Regions from separate parts of the Romboutsia sp. 1001285H_161024_C4 genome, predicted to be linked through region 3. Evidence: riboswitches for the same ligand, from Rfam matches in the RefSeq annotation. Region 3 holds a riboswitch; each other region holds the start of a gene.
What was found. A riboswitch is a leader RNA that binds a small molecule or an ion and turns the genes downstream of it on or off. The one in region 3 is predicted to bind cyclic di-GMP.
Positions count from the first base shown of each region.

Region 1: it holds a riboswitch for cyclic di-GMP, as region 3 does, so the genes downstream of both, I1959_RS08620 (NPCBM/NEW2 domain-containing protein) here and I1959_RS11160 (SpaA isopeptide-forming pilin-related protein) in region 3, are expected to answer to the same signal.
Region 2: it holds a riboswitch for cyclic di-GMP, as region 3 does, so the genes downstream of both, I1959_RS03680 (cell wall-binding repeat-containing protein) here and I1959_RS11160 (SpaA isopeptide-forming pilin-related protein) in region 3, are expected to answer to the same signal.

Region 1 is NZ_JADNAJ010000004.1:94,486-102,845, forward strand. Features, by position in the region: gene I1959_RS08620 (NPCBM/NEW2 domain-containing protein) at 1-2,675, opposite strand, end outside; cyclic di-GMP riboswitch class I at 2,886-2,972, opposite strand; gene I1959_RS08625 (SagB/ThcOx family dehydrogenase) at 3,231-3,989, shown strand; gene I1959_RS08630 (vWA domain-containing protein) at 4,306-5,715, opposite strand; gene I1959_RS08635 (ATP-binding protein) at 5,719-6,849, opposite strand; gene I1959_RS08640 (hypothetical protein) at 6,862-7,665, opposite strand; gene I1959_RS08645 (helix-turn-helix domain-containing protein) at 7,866-8,360, opposite strand, start outside.
Region 2 is NZ_JADNAJ010000002.1:25,105-33,464, forward strand. Features, by position in the region: gene I1959_RS03670 (cell wall-binding repeat-containing protein) at 1-941, shown strand, start outside; gene I1959_RS03675 (hypothetical protein) at 1,139-1,387, shown strand; cyclic di-GMP riboswitch class II at 1,622-1,705, shown strand; gene I1959_RS03680 (cell wall-binding repeat-containing protein) at 1,775-4,522, shown strand; gene I1959_RS03685 (DUF4352 domain-containing protein) at 4,703-5,311, shown strand; gene I1959_RS03690 (cell wall-binding repeat-containing protein) at 5,956-8,202, shown strand; gene I1959_RS03695 (cell wall-binding repeat-containing protein) at 8,287-8,360, shown strand, end outside.
Region 3 is NZ_JADNAJ010000006.1:88,129-96,488, forward strand. Features, by position in the region: gene I1959_RS11160 (SpaA isopeptide-forming pilin-related protein) at 1-1,595, opposite strand, end outside; cyclic di-GMP riboswitch class II at 1,668-1,751, opposite strand; cyclic di-GMP riboswitch class II at 1,901-1,984, opposite strand; cyclic di-GMP riboswitch class II at 2,134-2,216, opposite strand; gene I1959_RS11165 (tetratricopeptide repeat protein) at 2,313-3,455, opposite strand; gene I1959_RS11170 (B12-binding domain-containing radical SAM protein) at 3,578-5,335, opposite strand; gene I1959_RS11175 (hypothetical protein) at 5,499-5,699, shown strand; gene I1959_RS11180 (hypothetical protein) at 5,696-6,652, opposite strand; gene argS (arginine--tRNA ligase) at 6,920-8,360, opposite strand, start outside.

The DNA of each region.
Region 1 (8,360 bases), on a different contig from region 3:
TCATTCTTTAATTCATTTGTAAATAAGTTATTAACTTTATCTGAAACTATATCTCTCTTAAAGAACATTATTTCGTTTAGTGTAGCCCAGTTTTGGTTACTTTTAACCCACTTTAATTTCATTCTCTTAAATGTTGTAGGTTTGAATTTAGCTTCAACTAAACCAGAAGTACTGTCTGCTCTACCTGTAGCCACTAATTGGAAGTTATCACCTTTAGTAGCGTTAGAACCATATATCTCGAATTCCTCTAAAAATCCTTTTCTATCTGACTGTCTAGCACCATAAGCTATTCTGTCTACAGTTATAGGTTGTTTGAATTCTATAGTTACTTCATTAGACCATTCTTTATCGTTTCCTCTATTAGTCTCCCAGTAAGTGTCTACATTACCATCAACCGCGTTATTTATATGCTGTTGTAGATATTGCCCTGCATTATTACTTATACTCTTTATATTCTCGTAAGGTATTCTAAATTGTTTTACATACTCCGCATTATCCAGATGATTAAACTTCTTACTTGTAGCAACAGAACTCTCTACCTTGCCTTGTTCTATTAGAACTCTTGCATTGTATAAGTCCTCTTTAAAGTCTTCAAAGAATGGGTGTGTACTACATTCGTTCTCTAAAGCTTTTAATTTATCAACTGTATCAAACTCTTCACTTACTTTAGACATAGTATCATCAGTGAATAACCTTTGTATTTTATCTAGAGTTTGGTCTTGTTTATATAATCCGAACTCTGACGCTAAAGCCCAACCTTCATATCCTTGCTTATAAACAAACTTAACTCTTCTAGCTTGAGTTGGATTAAACTTTATAGATATAGAGTCTCCAGTTCTTGAAGCACTACCACTAGTTACTTTAGTAAATGTGTCTCCTTCACTAGTCTTAGAAGTATAGATATCGAACTTCTCTGCGAAACCTCTATCTCTCGGAGAATAATATACTATTCTATCTAAAGTTCTTATTTGGTCTAAAGTCATTATAACTTCGTTTGTATGAGTTTCGCTATTTCTAGCATCAGAATGCCAATTAGTGTTAGGATCACCATCTATAGCTTTATCTATAGTTTGATTTGACCAATGTCTACCGTTAGTAGTTATATTCTTTATATGACTATTATCTATCTTATAAGTCTTATCATACTCTGCTAACTCTGGAGTTCCAAAAGCTTTAAACTTCGAAACTTTAGCATCTGCATAAGTTACCTCGTTACCTTCTAATACAAGTTTAGCATCATCTAAATCTTCTTTGAACTTACTGTATAAAGGATGTGCCTTCGCTTCATTCTCTAAAGCAGTAAGTTTCTCTAAAGTCCCAAAATCAGGGTTTACTGTATTCTTATTACTGTCTGTAAATAGTTTATCCATTTTCTCTGATAAAGCATCTTCTTTATAGAACCTAGCTTCTGATATGAATGGTCTATTTTCATGGCACTCTTTAAATACAAACTTCAGTCTCTTAAAGTTTGTTGGGTTAAATTTAAATTGCATGAAGTCTTTAGTAACTTCTGCAGTACCGCTAGAAACTAATTTGAATGTATCCCCTTGAGAAGTTTCTGAAGCATATATTTCATACTTAGTAGGAAATCCTTTTTGATTTCCGCTTCTAGGTAATAATGCTATTCTATCAAGTTGTTCTATTTCATCAAAAGTGAATACCACTTCATTAGTGAAACCATTACCATTGCTTCTGTTTGTTTCCCAATGTGTATTAGGGTCACCATCATACATATATTCTATTTTTGTTGTAGAGTAAGTTCCACCATTTACTTGTGTATTAACGATGTGGTCTTTACCTAACATAAACTTGTCATCATAAGCTTTTTGGTTTTCAGTTCCATACCCTAATAACTTAGATACTTTAGTTTCAATAAAGTTAACCTCTTTGTTCTCTAGAACAAGTCTTGCATTATCTATATATTCTTTAAAGCTATCGCGGAATGGATGTCCTTCAGTTTCTTTCTCTAAAGTGTTTAATGCTTCAGGAGTTGCAAACTCTTTACTTACTTCATTCATGTTTGCATTAGTAAATAATCTTTCCATCTTATCTAGAATTCTATCCTCTTTATAGAACCAAAACTCTGCGGCACTTGCCCACTCGTCATGTGCTTCTACGAATTTGAATTTAACTCTCTTTGCTCTTACAGTATCAAATTTAAATTCAACCATTCCACCTGTAACTTTACTTCCTTCTATTTTTCCTGCTAGTTTAAAATCTTCACCTATTTCACTCTCTGAAACATATATCTCTGCACTAGTAGGATATCCTTTACCTTTAGCCCCGTCTTGTCTTGTAGCATAAGCTAATCTATTTATCTCGGCTATATCTTTAAACTCCACAATTACTTCATTTTTAAATTCATTTGTATTTCTAGTGTATGTTTCCCAATGTGTATTAAGTTTTCCATCTATAGCATTTTCTATCTTAGTTCCTGGGTAACTTCTTCCATTGTTTGTTATAGACTGTATCTCAACTCTATAAAGTTCATTATACTTAGCGAAGTTAGGATTGTTCTTAATTTTAAAATCACTAACTGTCATACTTTTAGAAACTTGTTCCTCTATCGCTAATGCTTTTTCCTTTATTACTTCGTTAGCAAAAACATTTAAAGCAGGTGTGCTGTTTGTTGCTATAACAGATATGGCCAATATTGATGCTATCTTTTTCTTCATAATATTCTCCCTCTTATATTATATGAATTTACAATAACTAAATATTTTACCCCAAATTTCAAAATATAGTCTTGCTATAGAGCTATAGTTGTTTTTATTAAATAAAAAACTACCCTTTATAAAGGGTAGTTGCCATCTAAAGTAAACATTATAAAACAATCTTACAATTATATCATAAGATAACTCTATAAAAACAAAGAATATCAATTCTTTGGCAACTGGCTGGCATAGTCTAATTTTACCTTAGCCCCTTTAGCTTTGCGTCGCTAGATTTCTCTAGGTTTGCTAATATGTAATTTTTAGTCATCTATATTAATTATACATAATTTTTTATAAATTAAAATAGTTTTTTTTAATTTAAAATAATTTTAATATATTTTTGAATATATTCTATTAAAGCAAATATTAATTATTACTACACAAAAATATTTATTAATTTTTATCTGTAATTAAGCTTCTAATATGAAATTTTTACCATTTAGGCTTTTTCCACTTATATTTATATATATGGTATAATAAGTGTAAAAATTTATACATTTTAATAAGGAGACATCTATGGATAAAATTGCACAAAACAGAGAATTTTTCAAAGCTGATTTTGAAATACTAAAACAGATAAAAACGGATAAACAAAAAGGAATACCCGCTCCTTCTTTCCAAAAAGAATATGATTCAAATTCTAATTTAATAGAGTTACCTCCTGTAAGCAAAGACATTTTAGTTAAACCTAACGTACTAGATTGTATAAATGATAGAAGAAGTATAAGAAAATATAGTGATGAAAAAATAAATTTATCTGAACTTTCGTATTTACTATGGGCTACTCAAGGAATCCAAACTGTAAAAGATAAATTTAGTGCCTTAAGAACTGTACCTTCTGCTGGTTGCACTCACCCATTTGAAACATATTTAATAATAAATAATGTTGATGGTTTAAAGAGTGGAGTTTACAGATATTTACCTTTAGAACATAAACTTTTATTTATAAAGACTTTAAGCAATATAGATGATGAAATAGATAAAGCAACTCCAAACCAACCTTTTGTTCAAGGTTTCGTATCTAAAAGTGCCGTTGTGTTTGCTTGGAGTTGTATTCCATATAGAAGTGAACATAGATTTAGTATAACTGCTCATAAGAAAATACTTATAGATATTGGACATGTTTGCCAGAATCTTTACATAGCATCAGAATCTCTTAATTACGGGACTTGTGCTATCGGAATATATGATCAGGATATAATTGATAATATGTTAGATTTAGATGGAGAAAATGAGTTTGTAATTTATATGGCTTGTTTAGGTAAAAAACTTTAATAAATTAGCTTAATTATTAATATAATTGTATTACTTTAAAGTAAAAATCTCAAAAATATCTTAAATTAAGATACTTTTTGAGATTTTTTAATTTTAATATTTTTAAATAAAGTATAGTATAAAGTACTTTATTTTGATATTTGACTTAATATATATGAGGTTACTTCATCAGGAGAAATATTTAAAATAATCGCAAATTATTCATTTAATAATCTTTCTGCTTCTTTCATAATATTATTATCTCCTTTAGAAATTATATTTCTCATTGAAATTTTATTATTATGTTATTAGAATAACCAGAATTTAATACATAAATTTATAAAATTGGAGCTTGGTTATTCATTGAATATCCATCATTTCTAACATCACTCATATCTAATGTATCATCTTTTATTTTAACCTTGCTAAGTTTTTTAACTGCTCCATAAGGCTCTCTTAATGAAAGTTTGTCTCCTCTTCCTGAAATAACCCATAAAATTTTATATCCTCTAGGTATTACTTGTAGCCTGTCTTCTCCTTTACCATCAGTAAAGTATACCAATAAATTAATTTTTTTATTATTAGCATATTCAAAAACTGGGCTAAATTTAGTTGATCCTCTTCTTTTAAGCCTTTCTTTTATATCTTTTACAGATTTGACTTTATACACACGTCTAATTTCATTATCACATTCTATGATTGTAATTTCATGGTTATAATTTTTTACTATATTAAGTACTTCCTTAATAGCTTGTTTAAATTCTTCATCACTAATACTTCCACTTATATCAAGTGCGACAGCTATCTCTGCTTTATGAGATCTCAACTGTCCCCTCAAATCTAATCTATTTGGCTGTCTTCTATTTCTTCTTGTTATAGTCTTCTTTTTATTGCTTTCGACTGTTCCCATCAATCTATTAAGATATAAGTTCCAAGGCAATTCACCTTTACTATTTTTAAGTGATGATATCATACCATCTAAGTATTCTGGAATTTTACCTTTTTGAGAATTATTAATAGCTTTTTGGGTAAATTCTTTAAGAGTTTCCTCATCTATATTACTAGAATCTTCCCAAATATCATGAGTTTTTTCTGGATTGTATTCAGTTTCTATATCATCAGACTGACGAGTATCATCTTCTTCGCCATCTTTATCTACTTCTTGTAAATCTAATTCAGTTTGAATTTTTTCTACATAGTATTCAAAAGGCTCATAAGGCTCAAGTTTTAAATTATATTTTACATTTACATTTTCTAAAGTAACAGCATATGGTGGTAAATTATTTAAATATTTATTAACCACTATATCCATCGCCATATTAATAGCTAATGTACTGTATTTTCCTTTTAATTCTCTTGCTCTTACTAAATGCATAGATATTACATGAAGAATTTCATGTTTAATTGTACTTTCCATTTGTCTCATATTAAGGTCTAAAAAAATTATTGGATTAAAGTATATGACATACTTAGCACCTTTAAAATTTATAGCAGTGGGACTACTTATATCAAATCTTATTTCTCTTGATGTTTGAAATAAAAAATATCCATAGAAATTATCTTTGTCTTCCATAAGGCTTAGATTAACTTTATCTACTAAACTGAAAAATTCATTTTTGAAATCTTGTGGTATATCTATCTCAAATTTTTCACCCTTGTGATTTGCTTTTAACATAGCATACGTATCTATAATTTTTTCTGTTTTATAATAAAGATCTCTTTTTTGTTTATCAAAGTAAGTTTCCATAGGCTATCCCCTTATTAATTTATAAGATTCGAAGTAAGCTTCTACAAATTCTTCATTTTCTATAGCTTTTTCATATACTTTTTTATAGCTATTTTTAATCTCTTTCATAATTCCTACCATTAAATCTATAGGGTATACTTTTAAAAACTGTACAAATCTATTAATATAATAGCTTGCCTCATAATCTTCATTTTTAATATTTGATTCTAAATCCCTTAAAATATTCATTACTGATAAATAAAGTCTTGTATGACTTTCATTTTTTACTTTTTCTATAACAGATTCACTTAAAGTTTCTCCACAAAAAACCTCTTCATAAGATATAAGTGGACTATAATCTGATTCAATAAAGTTTATAAATTCCTCTGCGATAACTTTACCTACATTTCCTTTTATAACATTTAAAAATACAGCCTTTGGTATTGAATCTTTTTGATCCTTATATACTTTGTAACTTTTAGAAACTCTTTCATAACTTCTTGGAGTTGCTGATACATCTCCTTCATTTATTTTGTGTAAATATTCTGGGAAGGTTGAAATAAACTCTATAACCTTTTGTTCAAGACCTTCACCTATTGCCCATTTTAGCCATTGATTATAATCAGACTCCATATTTAGCCATACAAATCTATTTTCTTGAGCTGCATCCATATCTACAACTTGATAATCAAAATCTGAACCATACTTACTTGATGGATTCATTGCTGCTAAAATTTTTACATCATCATGTAACTTATATCCATTTATTTCTCTATTTAATATTAAGTTCATAAGCTCTTGTTGTACCGTATGCTCACAACGATTTATTTCATCTATAAATAAAAGAACATTTCTTCCTTTAGATATTTCTTCATCAATTTCCCTTAGCTTGTTATGAACTGCATATACTGTTGTTTTCTTTACTATCTCCTGACCATTAGAATTACTTATTATATAAGATTCTACAGTTGGTAAGCCTCCTATTTCACCTTCTTTAAGTAAGTTTCCATCAATAACAATTAAACTCCACTCATTTTCTTTAGCAAGCTTTTTTGCTAATGCAGTTTTTCCTATTCCACTTTCGCCAACTACTAAAGGTACTTCCCCAGTAGCTAAAACTAAGTCAACGCTTTTTAATGTCTCTATAAAATTCATTTTTTATTTCTCCTATATCATCTTAAGTTTTTCATCTACAGCTATTTTTTTAGCTTTTTTACTTCCGTATTTATGAATGAATATTATCTTATCCATGGATATATTATCATTATTTTTATCTATAGTTTTACAGTTTAAAAAATCTCTAACATATTTTTCTTCAATATCTTCCTTTGATAGCATTTCTTTTAACACTTCTTCTAATTCTTCTTTAGATATCTTATTTGAAATATATTTAATAGTTAAAATATTTACCTTTAAAAATTCTAACATTTTACTTTTATCCAAGTTTTTTATAAATCTAATAGCCGATTCATTGCTTTTAATAGCTAAAATCTGTGCATTATAGCTAGGTGAATCTATATATCTTAATGCAGTATAATTTATTTTTACAGCCTCTTCTTGAACACTTTCATAAGGATTTTTTATATATTTTAATGAATCATAATCTTTCCTTACTGCTAATAATTGTAGCTCCTCATTTGGATTTTCAACATATTTAATAGCCCATCCAGCTTTATCTATAGCTAATTTAATTACCTTATCAGTTGGATTTTTAATGCACTCTAAAATAGTCCATCCATCGCTTACAGCTTTTATCATCATATCTTCTGTTGGTTTATCTATATATTTAATTGCTCTAGCATTGTTGTCTATAGCTAATTCTTGCATCTCTATAGTTGGATTTTCTATATACTCTAATACAAGCCCATTTTTCTTTATAGCTAATAACTTAATCTCATCTGTTGGATTGTTTATAGTTTTTATAACAAATGGATTATTATTTATCATCTTTATAAGTTTTGCTTCTTCCATAGCATACCTTTCCCTCTATGTTTATTTTAAATTTTTATCTATTATAATTATTTCTTATTATAATTAATATACCTTTTTAATAAATTTAAACAGAATAATTATGGCAATATATAAAAAAAGTACCTAAAACTATTTTAGCTTTAGGTACTTTTTTATACAAATCCTTCTATTCTTCTAATTTATTTTAAATTTTTTATTTTTTAGAATGATGGTGGTGTTACTGCAAATATAACCTCACAATCCTCATCAGAATTATTTTCCCACTTATGATTTGAGTGTGGTGGTATTTTTACACTATCTCCACAATTTAACTCAATAACTGTATTCATCAAATGTAAACTTACACAGCCTTTCATAACATAAGCCACTTCTTCGCCCTTATGACTAAAAAGTTCTTTTGAAGATGACTCTCTTTTAGGTATCTTCATAAGCATAAACTCTATGGTTCCTCGCGAGTTTGGAGTCAATAATTCATAAGCAAAGCTATCATCCTCAGCAAACATTATTTTTTTTCGACTATCTTTTCTAACTACTAAATTTTCAGTAGGATTATCATTTATAAAAAAATTAAATAGGGGTATATCTAAAGCCTTAGAAATTTGTTTTAGCGTATTTATAGACGGGTTTGATGTTCCCTTTTCTATTTGACTAAGTAAAGAAGGTGTTACACCTGTTAAGTTAGCTAATTCTTTTAT
Region 2 (8,360 bases), on a different contig from region 3:
CATTAGCAGGAGATGATAGATTTGCTACTTCTATAAAAGTAAGTAAAGAAGGATTTGAAGATGGAACAGCTAATGCAGTAGTATTAGTTGGACAAGATGCAATAGTAGATGGATTAGCAGCATCACCATTAGCAGCTAAAGAAAAAGCTCCAATATTATTATCTCAAAAAGCAGGAGTAACTCCTGAAGTAGAAGCTGAAATGTTAAGAGTTCTTGGAATAAATGGATTAGCAGGAAAGACTATATACATAGTAGGTGGAGAGAGCCAAATATCTAAAGAAGCTGAAGCAAAATTAGCTAAATTAGGAACAAAAGTAGAAAGAATATCAGGAGATGACAGATATGCTACATCTTTAGCTATAGCTGAAAAAGTTGTAGAGGGAGAAAAAGCAGGAGCTGAAAAGCCTGCATTCGTAGTTGGTGGAAACGGTGAAGTAGATGCAATGAGTATAGCCGCATATGCTGCACAAACAAAATCTCCAATAGTAGTAACAAATAAAGCTGCTATAACTAAAGAAGCTAAAGAATTTATGGCTAAGAGAGATATGACAATAGTTGGTGGAACTAGTTCAGTATCTGATGAAGTTAAAGCTGAATTAGACGCTATGGATGATGTTAAAAACAATGTAGAAAGATTATCAGGAGCTGATAGACAAGGAACTAACGCTGCTGTTATAAACAAGTTCTATAATGATAAGACTACAAATGCATTTGTAGCTAAAGATGGATACGGAGTAGGAAAGAGCCATTTAATAGATGCTTTAACTGCAGCTCCTTTAGCAGGAAGCCAAAATGCTCCAATAGTATTAGCTACAAATAACTTATCAGTAGATCAAAAAGAAACTGCTGAATTAAAGTTAACAGGTGTTAAGAAGATAGTTCAAATAGGACAAGGAATAGCAAACACTGTAATAGAAAAGATAGTTGAAATAGTAAAATAATTAAAGTGTTAATATAGATAGAACCTACCTCATGAGAGGTAGGTTTTTTATTATAAAGCCTAAACAATAAATTAAATAACTGTTATGATATAATATATTCAATTAAATAATGTAACACAAAAGGGATTATATAAGGAAAAATTAAATGAGGGAAAAAGTATTACCTAGAAGAAAAAGATAATCCAAAAGCAAGTAACATGAAATTGGGATTAGAAGAAATAGTGATAGATGATGTAGTAGTTGGAGATAAGGTAACTACTATAAAAGGAAAGAATTTTACAGATAGTAGTCATGTGTACGTAAATGATAAGAAAGTAGAAACTAAAAGAATAGATTATGATACTTTAGAGATTGATAATGTAGATGGTATAAAAAAAGTATGTGTCAAGCAACTTGGTAGATATGATGGAGAACTTGGAAGCACAAATGAATATATCGTTAAATAAAAGAGCCTTAAATGGGCTCTTTTTTAATGAGTATAATGTAATATAATTAATTAGCATTAAAATAAAAATTAGGGGTACATATTTAGTATTATTAATGAAATAGTCGAATAAAATAAATAAATAATGTCGAAAAATAAGCGAAAATGTCGCTTGAAATAGGTTGATATCGAAATTATTATGAAATATAATGAATATGAATAAAAATTATTTATTAATAAAATAAATTTATTGTGAATCATATGCAGAAACGTTGAAATATAATCTGTACATGGGCACTTAGATTATATGGAGTTAGTAGTGCAACCGGCTAAATTTGATTCTAGGGGTATATCTAGAAATATTTTTAGTCTATTTTTATGAAAAAATATAAAAATAAGGAGATTAAAAATGAATAAACAAGCAGTAAAGTTTATTAAAACAAAAAAAGCATTAGCAATAGGGTTAACAGCTAGTATAGTATCTACAACATTAGCACCAACATTTGCAGATACAACTAAAGATAAAGTGTTAGCAGGGAATGACAGATACAAAACAGCAACAGCCGTATCTAATGAAGGATGGAAAAGTGCTAAAGAAGTAGTAATAGTAAATTCTAGTAAAGTAGCAGATGCACTTAGTGCAACACCATTTGCAACTCAAAAAGATGCACCAATACTTTTATCTAAAAAAGACACATTAGGGGAAGATACAAAGGCTGAATTAGCTAGATTAAAAGCAGAAAAAGTATATATAATAGGTGGAGAAAACTCAGTAAGCCCAAAAGTAGTAGAAGAATTAAAAGCTATGAACATAGCTGTTGATAGAATAAAAGGTGAAGATAGATACGATACTTCATTAGAAGTAGCAAAAGCTATAGATAAAGCTAAAAATATAGAAGAAGTAACAGTAGTAAGTGGAAATAAAGGACTTCCAGATGCTATAAGTGTAGCACCAGCAGTAGGGGATAAAAATATGCCAGTGATACTATCATCTACAGATAGCCTTGGAAAAAGTGAAGAATGGATAAAATCTCAAGGAATAAAAAAATCTTATGTAGTAGGTGGAGTAGTTAGCGATAAAGTAATGAACAAACTACCTAATGCAGAAAGAATAGCAGGAGAAGATAGACACGAAACAAATGCAAAAGTTATAGATAAGTTCTACAGTGATGTAGAAGTTGAAAATGTGTTCTATGCTAAAAGTGGAATGGGAAATGAAGATCATTTAGTAGATGCTTTAGCAGTTGGACCATTAGCAGCTAAGAAAGATTCACCAGTTGTAATACTTGGAAACAAATTACATACAGCACAAGAAGATGCAATAGCTAGAAAAAAAGTTAAAGAAATGGTACAAGTAGGACAAGGAATAAATGAAAACTCTAAAAAAGCATTAAAAGACACTCAAATAAGAGAAACTTTTGTAGTTAAGACAGTAGCTGAATTAGAAGAAGCTTTGAAGAAAGCTAATCATCACGATGTTATAGAATTTAGACCAACATCAACAATAACTCAGGATTTAACTATAAATAGTGACAAGCTTTTAGAAGTTAAATTCTTTGGAAAATATAGCGGAAAAATAACTGTTAAAGCTAGTAGATCTACTGTTGTTGTAGACAAAGATGCTACATTAAAAAATATTGTAGTTGAAGGAAGTGGAGTTGTAGTTGAAAACAACGGAACTATAGAAGGATTTAAACCAGCAGGTGATACAGTATTAGAAGGAAATAAACCAAACCCACCATCAACTGGAGGAGGCGGAGGAAGTACAACTCCAAGACCACCACAAGATACAACAAAGCCTCGTGTATTAAAATCAAATACAAATGAAAAAGCAGTAGTATTAGAGTTTAATGAAAATATAAATAGCAATGTAGATGATATATCAAAAGAAATAAGCGTAATATCAAAAAACGATGCTACTAGCAAAACAAGTATAGAGAAAACAGCATATATAAAAGAAAATAAATTAGTAGTATTATTTAGCGAAAAATTAGAACAAGGTAGTACTATAAAAGTAAATGCTGATGCTATAAAAGATGACAGTAACAACAAAAATGAAGCAATTGAAATAGAATATAAAGAGAATAAAGAATTAAAACTAGAAAATATAGAATTTAAAAAGGATATTCATAAAATAACTGAATATGGTGTATTTGTAAATCCTAGAACAGTTTTAGATGTAGAACAAGTAGGAGAGAATGATGTATATAAGCTAGATGGAGCTAATTTAACAACAGAATTTAGTGCTCTAGGTGATAAGGTATATTATGATGAAACTGGAAGAACAGTAAATACTGGTTTTGTAAACTTTACTGATGTGGTTGATCAAATTATATATATTGAAACAGGAGCAGAAGATAGTGGATACAATGAAGGTAAAGATATTGCACTAGGAAGATTTGAGCTATATGGAAACCTAGAAGATGGAAGTGTTAATCCTGGAATAGTAAATGCTGAAGTTGACTATGCAAGAGAACACAAGAAGTTAAACTCACTAACAATACCGAAAAATCAATACCCTGGTAATATAAACGTATATGTTGTAAAGCCAGATGTAAAGCCTCTTATTGAATCAAAATATGATCCAGGAGTAGTATTAAAAGAAGAACAAAAAATTATCGATAAGACTTCAATAGGCGTTGCTTCAATACCAAATATTACTGATATAGAGTCATTAAATTATACTATAACAAATCAACAAAAAAATATAAATGGAAATGTTATAAAGGATGATTTTGGAACATTAAATTCTATAGTTTTAAAAAAGGCTACAGAAAATGATGCTAAAGTTACTATAAAAGGATTAGATATTGTGACTCATATGGGTCAAAGTAATCAAAGAAGTAGTATCACTTACACTACATCTAACACGAGTCATAAAGGTATATTAGAAAAATATATAGGTGATAGAGTATTAGAAAAAACATCTACAGAATCAAGTGGAAAAATTAATTTAGATGGTCTAGATATAGATATACTTGGATTTGCAGAGTTTTTCAAAAAACAGAATATAGAGAATGAAAAATATCCAATGCCAGAAGGTACGGAGATAAAATATATAAATATGATATTTACTTTAGAAGTTAAAGTGGGTGAGAGAACTGAAACTGAAAAAGTAGGTATAATCTGGAATCCATTAGCAAAGGATGCACAATAATAGATTCAAATTAAAAATATATTAAGACAAAGAAGGGACATCATTGATGTTCCTTTTTTATTAAGAAATAATTATAAAAAAGTTCCAATTCTAACAATAAATGACAAAAAACGACAAAGTAAATATGTATAATATACCTTGGACTTAAAAAATATATACAACTTGTAGGAGGATTATATAATGGCAAAATTAATAAATTGTAAAAGCTGCGGTAATGAAATAGCATCTAACGCAAAAGCGTGTCCTAAATGTGGGGCAAAAAATTCTAAACCATTTTATAAAAAGATATGGTTCTGGGTTTTAGTTGTAATAATAATAGCTGCAATTGCAGGATCTGGTTCAAATAAACCAAAATTAGTTTCAGAAGATAAACCTATAGTAACAAAAGAAGAAAAAAGTAATAAAGAAGAAGTATTCAATATAGGAGATACTATTGAATTAGATAAATTTAAAATAACAGTAAATGAAGTAAAAACTACAAATGGAAGTGACTTTATAAAGCCACAAGAAGGTAATGAATTCTTATACGTAGATGCAACAGTAGAAAATATATCAGATAAAGAACAAACTGTATCATCTGTACTAATGTTTAAAGTAGTAGATAAAGATGGAAGAGCTATGAAACAAACTATAGTGGAAAATGCTAATGGTCAACTAGATGGAACAATAGGACCAGGAAGAAAAATAACTGGAGAATATGTAGTTGAAGTTCCTAAAGATGCAACAGGATTAGAATTACAATTTGATAGCTCATTAGCAGGGAACCAAGTAGTAGTTAAACTTAAATAAATACATATTAAAATGCAATAAATAAAAAAGAAGGTCAAAATATCTTTAACCTTCTTTTTTTATTTATAAAGTTAATTGAAAAATAAATATAAATTTAAAAGTAGTATAAAAGGTTATAAATTAACAAGTGAGATATTAGGGGAATTTATAAAACAAAAAAATTGATAGAGATATACACATACAATACACTACACTATAACTAGTGTAAGTATATTAAATTTAAATATATGCATAGGCTAAAAGACTAATACAAAAATCTAAGTATTAGTCCTTTTAGTTTGTAAAAATAAAACATATACATTTTATGTAGGTAATACAAATGGAGAAATAAATTAAGATATGGGAAAAAATATCGACAAAAATAATGTAATATAAAATATTTTTAAAATTAAATATTTTAAAAATAAAAAATAACAAAAATAAATAAAAAAACTGACAAATAGAAAAATGTAGAAAAAAATAGAAAGTTCAAAATAACAAAAAATACATATATTATTGACGCAAAATGTAGGAATAAAAATGTATAAAATATGTTGAAGATATAATATGATTATGTTGTGAGAAATGCGAGAAATTATATTTACGGAATTATACATAGTAAAGAGATGTGATTTAAATATAATTATTTGGGGAGGCAAAGCAATATGATGAAAAGAAAAATGGCTGTAGCTATGGCTGGTGCTATGGTAGCAACAACTGTTGCACCTGTAGTATCTCAAGCTATGGAGCAAAAAGCACTACCAGCGGGGGCAATAGACTTAGCAGATGCGGAAGCTAAGGCTGAATTAATGAAAACAGTAAAAGGATACTTAGATAAGACTTATACTGAAAATGAAGATATGTTATTAGATGCTGATAATGCAGGAAAATGTGCATATACAGTAACTGTTAAAGGTAAAGTAGCAGCAAACTATGCTGAATTCGTAGCTATAATGGATACAGTTAAAGTAGGTGACGAAGTAAGAATATCTATAGAAGATAAAGGTTCTAGAGAAGTTTCTGGAGAATTAGTAGATTGGGATAACTATGCTTACAGTGCAGAAACTAATACAGATAGCATAGACAAAATGGTAAATGAATTATCTACTGATATAGCAGCAGGATTAACTCCATCAGCAAGCAATGGATTTACATCAATAGTAGTTCCAGATGCATCTAATTTATCTAATGTTATAAAGTTAGAAGCTGGAGACATTGTGCCTGAAAAAAATGGTGATAAAGTTGATTTAAAGGATGCTAATCATGATGTCAATGGAGATGGAAATCTAGGTACAAAGATATTATCATTAGGATTAAATGATGCGATAAGAGATTTCTCTAAGCCATTAAAGAATTCTTCAGGATATATATATGACTTCGAAGCTGCAAGAATAGCGGTGAAAGAGAAAGAAACTATAAAAGATATAGAGGTTGAGTACACTGCAACTGAGGGAGCAGTAAAGAAAACTTTAAATGCATCTGAATTAATAAAAGAAGGAAGATACACTAGAGAAGGAAATGAGTTAGCTAAAGAATTATATACAGTTGATGGAGAAAAATTAACTGATATATATGGTAATAAATTAGCATTACAGTATGTTGGTAAAAGTGCTGTATCAGCTAATGAATTAATAGCATCAAAAGATATAAAAGAAGATAAAATAACTATATCAGGTCAAGAAGAAAAAATGTATAATGTAAATGTTTCTGATGTGAAAACAGTAGATTCTAAAACTAGTGAATTTAAAATAACTGTATCTGCAGGTCTTGGATATGCATATGAAAATAAGTTAGACCTAAAAGCTAAAGTTGAGATAGCTGCTGGTTCATCAACAGCACAAGATTTAGTAGAGGGTAATAATGTTGAGTTTGATGAAACTAAGTTAGCTGAGTTAACTTTCACAGGAACATTCGATGAAGTTAAAGAGTTATATGCTCAAATAGCTACAGGAAATACTATAAACAACCCAAGAACTGTTACTACTGGAGATTTCACTACTACATTAGCAGGAACTGATAGATATGAAACTGCTATAGAAGTAAGTAAATCTGCAAATGCAGGAACAAATAATAATGTAGTTTTAGTATCAGGAGAATCTTTAGCTGATGGATTAACTGCTACTCCATTTGCAAAAGCATTAGGAAATGCTCCAATATTATTAACTCAATCTGGAAAATTAACAGAATCAACTAAGGATGAAATAAAGAGATTAGAAGCTAAGAATGTATACATAGTAGGTGGAGAAAACTCTGTATCTCCTGCTGTTGCAGAAGAATTAGCTAAAATGAGAGTTAAAGTAGATAGAGTTAAAGGTGACGATAGATGTGATACATCTTATGAAGTTGCTAAGAGAATAGCTACTTTAACTAAGAATGTTGACGAAGTATTCGTAGCTCAAGGATATGCTATGGCAGATGCTTTATCTATATCAGCAGAAGCTGCTAAGAAAACAGCTCCAATAGTATTAACTGAAAAAACTTCTATGAGCAAAGATATAGAAACATTCATAAGAACTAACAATGTAGTAGAAGCATTCGTAGCTGGTGGAGATAACACTATAGCTCCTGAGTTAGTTAAGGAAATAGATAAAGTTTCTGATAAAGTAACTGTATTTGCTGGAACTGACAGACAAGACACAAATGCTAAGGTTTTAAGACATTTTGGTTCTGATGAGCAAAAAGCTGTAGTAGTTAAGTCTGATGACAAAAACTTAGTAGATGCTTTAGCTGCAGGTGTATACGCTGCACAAACAGATAGCCAATTAGTTATAGCAACTGATAATTTATCTGCATCTCAAAAGATAGCTATAGAAGATACTGCTCATGCAACTAAAGACAATAAGACTACTGTTCAAGTTGGATACGGAGTATCTGAGAAAGTTATAAAAGTATTAAAGTCTGTATTTAAGTAAAATATAGAATTAATACTAGAATATAAAGAGTACTAGATATTCTAGTACTCTTTTATTTTTCAATATATTATGGAGGGGAATATTATGAAAAAAAGACAAAAGATAGTAGCATATTTACTAGCTGCTGCTATGATGGCTCCAATAGGAACTAGTGTATA
Region 3 (8,360 bases):
TCATTGATAATATTGACTGTATTATTTGCTTTATCTATTTTACTAGAAAAAGCATCTGGAACTTCAACTTTTACGATCTTTACGTTCGGATCTAATTTATCTACTAAATCTATATATCCCTTTTGGAATACACCAAAACTCTCAAAGTTTATAGAATATACAACACTTTGGTCATCATCTTTTTCTAATTTAGTCTTATCAACAGATTTGTGAGCATTTATAGCTCCTGCATTGTATTCATATTTAACCGTATCATCAACACTATTTCTAGTTCCATTGTATGATAACTTTGCAGTATTTGAGTATGAATCTTCAACATTTGTAATCTTCATGTCGTAACAAACAATATAGTAATCATCTACGTTTCCAAAATTTATAGTTAAATTTCCATTATTAGTGTTTATTTTATCTTTAAATTGATCTGTTACCCACTCAAAGCTTTCATCTTTATTGTATTTACCTATACTTATACTGTCCTTTAAAAGTTCCATTCCTTTAGGTGTAAAGTCATTTAAAGTTACATTTTTAAGATTTGACCTATTTTCATTAATATCTATTCTATATCTTACATTTTCGTTCATAGATGCTACATTTTTACCTTCTGAATTTTTAGCAGAGGTATAACTATACTTACTTATAACATCTTTTGCTTCATTTTTTTGTTTTAATATAACAGTACTATTTAACTTACCATCGCTTTTATTAAATACTGCTGTATTCTTATAAGAACTCAAATTTTGAGTAATCTTTGTCTTATAAGTTACAATATATTTATCTTTAATATTTCCAAAGTTTATACTAAGCCTATTAGATGATTTGCTTATATTTAAGCTATCTGTGACATCTGTTTCTGCGCTATCTCTTTCTATTTTAATTACATTTACAGAACTTGGTATAAGCTCCATTCCTTCAGGCATATTATCTGTTAATACTGCATTTGATATATTTGAAAATTTCTCATTAACATATACTCTATATTGTTGAGTTTTTCCTAGTACTGGATAATATATATTTCCTACCGTATTTCCATCTGAATCTACATGGTCATAATTATTTATAGTTTTAAGAATCTGTCTATCTATTATAGGCTCTGTTTCATTAGATGGTTTTATAGCTATTTCTATGCTAGTAACTGGTTTTCCATCAACCCATACCTCTATCTTCTGATTATCTACTTCTTCCGTTTTATCTGCATATGCTGATACATTAACATATCCTCCTATTGCATCATAAACATCATCCCCAAAAGTTGCTACTACTTTATTACCTTCCATTTGTACACTTTTAAAATGCTCTGGGGGGAATTTAAAGCTAAATCTTTCAAGCCAACTAGGCATTTCAAATTCTATAGTATCACCTGGTTTTATACTCCCTGGACCATATTTAGACTTATACTCTAGTTTAAAATTCAATTTTTCTCCAGGCTCAATCTCTTTTTTATCACATGTTATAGATACTTCTATTGTATCCCCTTGATTATCTGTCTTAACTTCTTCAGCATACGCAAAATGTGTATTAATTAACACATTTATAACCATTAGTACTGACGTAAGTATCGATATTATTTTTTTTCCTAACTTGTATTTATTTTTCAATAAATTTCACCACCCTTTTTAAATCTTTTTATTTTAAAATAAAAAAGACTATTCAAGATAATGATGATTTATTATCTGAATAGTCGGTTGCACTATTAACTCCATATACCTCAAGTGCCCATATACAAGGTATACTTCTTCATTCCTATTTTTAGCTTATATGTATTTATGCCCTTTTAATAATTTTGCTTTGTGTGCATTTATGCTATATAAAATTGTTAGCTTTCATTTGATTTTCATTAATGTCTTATCAATAAACTTTTATTTTAAAATAAAAAAGACTATTCAAGATAATAATGATTTATTATCTGAATAGTCGGTTGCACTATTAACTCCATATACCTCAAGTGCCCATATACAAGGTATACTTCTTCATTCCTATTTTTAGCTTATATGTATTTATGTCCTTTTAATTATTTTAATTTGTTCGCATTTATGCTATATAAAATTGTTAGCTTTCATTTAATTTTCATTAATGTCTTATCAATAAACTTGTATCTTAAAATAAAAAAGACTATTCGAATAATATTTAAATATTATCTGAATAGTCGGTTGCACTATTAACTCCATATACCTCAAGTGCCCATATACAAGGTATACTTCTTCGCTCCTAATTTTAACTTTTGAATATAATTATATAATCTCAGTGATTTATTATACCCTTTAATTTAGTTAAAGTCAATTTTAGATTTTTTATAGTAAATTTTAACTTATTTTTTATCTATATTTATCAAGTTCTCTTAAACATGCCACTGTAATTTCATCTTGTGGATCTAATTCATAAGCTCTTTCTATATAATATATAGCATCATCTATATCACCTTTGTTTAGATATGCCATCCCTAAATTGCATAATATTTCTGGATCTTCTTTTATTTTAGCTGCTTGTTCAAAGTGTTCTATAGCTTTATCTATATTGAACATACTAGCTTCACAAAGGCCTAGTTCAACCATTGTATCTACTTGATGTGGTTTAGTTATAAGTATTTTTTCAAAATATTTCTTAGCTTCTTCAAATTCACCCATATTTTTATAAGCTAATCCTATCATAAATAATAAGTTCCACCAATCAGGATGATCTTGTTCAAGAGGTAATAATTTTTCTAGTCCTTCTTCACATTTTCCTTGGAATACTAAATTATAACCTTCTTCATATTGAACTTTAAAGTCCATCTTTCCTATATTTTCTTGAACCTCTGCCATTAAGTCTGCATCTAACCCTAATTTTTGTGCTTCTTCCCATATAACTCTAGCCTTTAAATATTGACCTTGATTGTAGTAATGGTATCCTAAATGATAGTAAGCTAAAGCAAAGTTTTCATCTAATTGTATAACCATTTCCAACTTTTCTAAGGCTTCTAATAAAAACTTATTCATAGCTTCTTTGTCCATATCTTTTTGATACTGCTTTGCTAGTTCCTGGCAAACTATTGAATAATGATATAATCCATCTATGTCATTTGGATACATACTTATCATAGCTTTTAAGTATATTAACGAATCAGTTATCTCACCAATATCAAAGTATTTTTTAGACATATAGCCCATATATTCTTTTATATTTATATTTACTTTTTTGATAAAAGCATCTAAAAATTTTCTGTATTCTTCATTATACTTAAATTGGCTATCAATACCCATTATATATATCATAGCATCTGCTATAGACATTGTATTTATCTTATCTTGTGCTGTCTTTTCTTTTATTCCTTTAACTAATACCTCATTTTTTATAGGTACATCTAATCCACCCTTAGGTATAGTGTAACCTTCTAAGTTAAATTCTCCACCATGTTTTATAGTTATAAAAGATAATTCTTCTGTTTTCTTTAATAAATACTTTTCTATTTTAAACTTCATTTTTTCCTCCTTTGTAACTTCACATAATAATTTTTAATCTATTAATGTTTATACCCATTAAAAATTTATGTGATATGTTTTCATAATATATAATACCAATATGTAATAATTAGCATTTAATATTATATGTTAACACTATATGACTTTGACTTTTCAAAAACTTTGTTATCATCATCATAGACAAATAAAATTATATTTTTTATCTCTTTTATATCAGCATGTATATCTTCTTTTAACTTTAATATATCGAATCTAAATGGTTCAAAATGAACATATTTTATTATATGCTTAGCTGGTTTATTTTCAAACTGTGGTATATATTTTAATATGTTATCTTCATTTTGTAAGAACATATGACATCTATTTTTAAAATCTTCTACATCTTCTTTATTGAATATTTGAGGTAAATTTGAAGTTTTACCTAATGATATATAATCATACTTTAATATATCATTAAATAATTCATTTTTATCATTTATCTTATCGTTGTAGAAATCTAATAATATTTTATATAATTGATTCTTACCTTGTGCTACATCAAAATACCCATTTTCATCAAAGTAAGTTGCAAATTCTTCAAAGAATTTAAATGGACTTTGCTCATAATAATTATGTATTATGTATCTCATTGACAATACAAAGTTTTTAGAGTTATAGTATCTTTCTAGTATTTCTTCTATATCTTTTAACTTTATCATTTCGCTATAACTTATATAATCATTATATAATACTTCATATGGTGTATAATCTTTGTATCTATATCCATGTTCTTTTGCAGTATTTCTTATACCAGTTCCTTTTATCATCTTTAAGAACCCTAATTGTATATGCTCTATACCTAAATTAAATACATCATTAAATGAATTTTCAAAGCTTGCATAATCTTCATATGGAAGTCCCGCTATTAAATCTAAATGTTGATGTATATTTCTATACGATGCTACTTTTTTAACTGCATAAGATAATTTTTCAAAATCATCTCTTCTTCCAACTGCATCAAGAGTTTTCTGGTTTGTACTTTGTACTCCTATTTCAAATTGGAATAACCCTTCTTTGCAATCTTTTAAGAAGTTTAATGTTTCCTCATCTAATAAGTGTGCTGTGACTTCAAAATGATATGTTGTATAACCATTGTCATTTTCCATAAGGAAATTCATTATTTCTTGTGCAAACTTCTTGTTAGCATTGAAAGTTCTGTCTATAAACTTTATTTGAGATACCCTTGCATCTATTAATGCCTTTAAATCTTTTTTTACTCTATCTATACTAAAATATCTTAATCCTTCAAGTGTTGAAGATAAGCAGTATTGGCAATTAAAAGGACACCCTCTAGATGTTTCATAGTAAACAATTCTATTTTCATATTCTGCTGGATTTAAATGATCATAAGGACTAGGTATTTCATCTAGATTTTGTAATAATTCCTTAGGTTTAGTTACAACTATCTCATCGTTATTTCTATAAACTATACCTTCTACATCTTCTAAAGATTTTTGTCCTTTTAGATACATTACCAAATCTCTAAAAACTAATTCTCCCTCTCCATAAAGTATATAGTCTACAAATGAGTGCTTTTCCATAAAGCTTTCGCTATCATAAGTTACCTCTGGCCCACCTAGAGCTATCTTTATACTTGGCTTTACTTTCTTTATATTATGGCATAATCTAACTATATCGTTTACGTTCCATATATAAGTTGAAAATAGTATTACATCATAATCATGTTTGTGTATATCTTTTAATATATAATCTAAATCATTATTTATTGTATATTCTTTTAAATCTACTTCTACTAAGTCTTTTACAAACTCTTTTAAATATCTTATTGCTAAATTTGTATGTATAAATTTTGAATTTAACGTTGTTAATAAAATTTTCAATTATTTCACCTCTTTTTTCATTTATGCTATGATTTTCTGTACATTTTAGGTTAAAATACTATATGTAGTATATTATCATTTTTTTCTTTAATAGAAGGTTTTTTAAACCTTTTTGTAGAATAATAGTATCATAATTATATCTAATTTAGAAAGGAAGTTTTTTATGGAATTAATCGATCAAGTATCTATCAATGCCTTATCAAAAAGGGACTTATTGCTTATTATAAAAGCCTTAGAGTATACAAATGAAAATACTGGACTTAATGAATTTATAGATTTAAGAAACAGTATAATAAAAGAACTATGCTTTTTAACTAACACTAGCGAAGAAGATTTTGTTAATTACCTAGAAAATACTAACTAAGATTTTTTAAATTTAAGATTATATATTCCTGATTTAGCTTTGACTCCTATCTCAAGAATATCATTTTTAAAATCTTTTTTTATAATTTCAATTTGATTAAATATCGGATCTATAGTAATTTCCCCTACTTCTAATTTAATTAGGGATCTTGGATCTACACGATTATTATAAATCTTTTTGTTAATTATATATTTTCTTAGTTTAATTACATATTCAGCCATTGATAAGGTGAAGTCTATATTGTTTATATTTAAATTCTCTTCGAAGTTTAGTATAGATAGTATAGATTTTTTTATACTTAATATTCCATTATCACTTATTTCCCTATCTTCAATATATATATCATACAATACATTTAACATATTTATTAATACTTTATCTTCTTCGTATTCATATACTTTTAAATCTATATACTTGTCTATTATTTGTATTGCTTTAATTCGTTCCATTTGAAACTTAACTACTTGAGATTTATCTAATTCCATTGTAAATCCTATAATTTTTTCTTTTGCACTTTGCAATAATTCTTCATATTCTACATTTTTATTTTCTATTAATTTATGGATTATAATATTATAGCAAATAGCACTTAATATATACTCATATGTATTTTCTTCTATTTTAAGAAACCTTATATACTTACTCACTAAATCAATAACAACTTCTTCACTTTTATCTGCGTTTGTGTTTGAAAGTATTACTGGAAGTAATATATTTATTATATTTTTACTACTTAACTTCTCTCCATAAAATTTATAGTATATTAATTCATCTCTTAGTCTATTGCTATCTATATATACATATCTCTGTATTTTATCATCAATAAGACATTTTGTATTTATTATTATTAAATCTTTTAATGATTTGTCATTCATTTCAAATGCTGATATATATGCATTTTTTATATTATTTTCTATTGTAGTATTAGCTATCATACTCTTAACCTTTCTCATATGAAACTCTATATTACTTTATTGTTATCATCTATTATACTTAATATACTTTGCTTTGACTAACCAAAAAAAAGAGACAGTTTTTCACTGCCATTTTAAAACTTAATTATATTTAATAAACTATATAAATTATTACTAATTATATTTTTACATAAATTTAAAATAAATATATTAGAAAATATTATAGTGGTAACTAGAACCAATAGTTTTAGCTACCACTGTATATTATATCTAAATTATAATATTAATTTTTAATCAATATTATAATTACATTCTTTCTGGTGCATGCATACCTAATAACTTAAGAGCATTCTCTATTGTTTGTCTAGTAGCAGCAACTAAAGCAAGTCTTGCTTTTCTTAATTCAACATCTTCAACTAATATGGCATTGTCATGGTAAAATTTATTGAATGCTTGTGCTAAATCTAATACAAATCTAGTTATTATGTGTGGTTCATTCTTTCTTAAAGCATTAAGTATAGACTTGTTGAAAGATGCTATAACCTTTAATACTTCTGAACTATCTTCATCATTTAATAATTCATAATTTATATCTGTAGTTATTTCTTCATTAGCTTTTCTTAAAACTGCACAACATCTTGCATGAGTATATTGAACGTATGGTCCAGTTTCTCCATCAAAGCTTAAAGTTCTTTCCCATGAGAATGTATAATCTTTTATTCTGCTGTTAGATAGCTCTTGGAACACAACAGCTCCAACACCTACTTGCTTAGCTATTTCATCAACATTTAATGCATTAGGATTTTTAGCTAACATTGTTTCTTTTGTTTTTTCTATAGCTTGCTTTAATACGTCTTCTAAGAATACTACTCTACCTTTTCTTGTAGACATTGTTCCATTTTCTAAAGCAACCATACCAAATGGTACATGTACCATATCTTTAGCCCATTCAAATCCAACTAATTCTAGAACTTTGAATAATTGTTGGAAATGTAAGCTTTGTTGAGAACCAACTACATATATACACTTGTCGAAATCATAATTATTCTTTCTATAAACTGCAGCTGCTAAGTCTCTAGTCATGTATAATGTTGAACCATCATTTTTAGTTATAAGAGCTGGTGGCATATTGAATTCTTCTAACTCAACAACATTTGTTCCTTGAGATTCTTTTAATAATCCTTTTTCTTTTATAGTTTCTATTACTGAGTCCATTTTGTCAGAGTAGAAACTTTCTCCATTATATGAATCAAACTCTATATCTAATAAGTCATAAACTCTAGCAAATTCTTTTAAACTTTCATCTCTGAACCATTGCCATAATGCTTTAGCTTCAGCATCTCCATTTTCTAATTTAGTGAACCAAGCTCTTGCCTCATCTTCCATCTCTGGGTGCTTTTCAGCTTCATCATGGAATTGTATGTATAATTTTAATAATTCTGGTATTGGGTTGGCTTCTACAGCTTCTTTACTACCCCATAATTTGAAAGCCACTATTAACTTACCAAATTGAGTTCCGTAGTCTCCTAAGTGATTTATTCTTACTGTATTGTATCCTTGAGAATCATATATTTTGTATAAAGAATTTCCTATAACAGTAGTTCTTATATGCCCTATATGGAATGGCTTAGCGATATTTGGAGATGAGAAGTCTATTACAACTGTCTTATCCTTTCCTAAATCACTGTGTCCGTACTTTTCTTTTTGAGTTAAAACATCATTTATAACATTTTTAGCTAATTGAGAT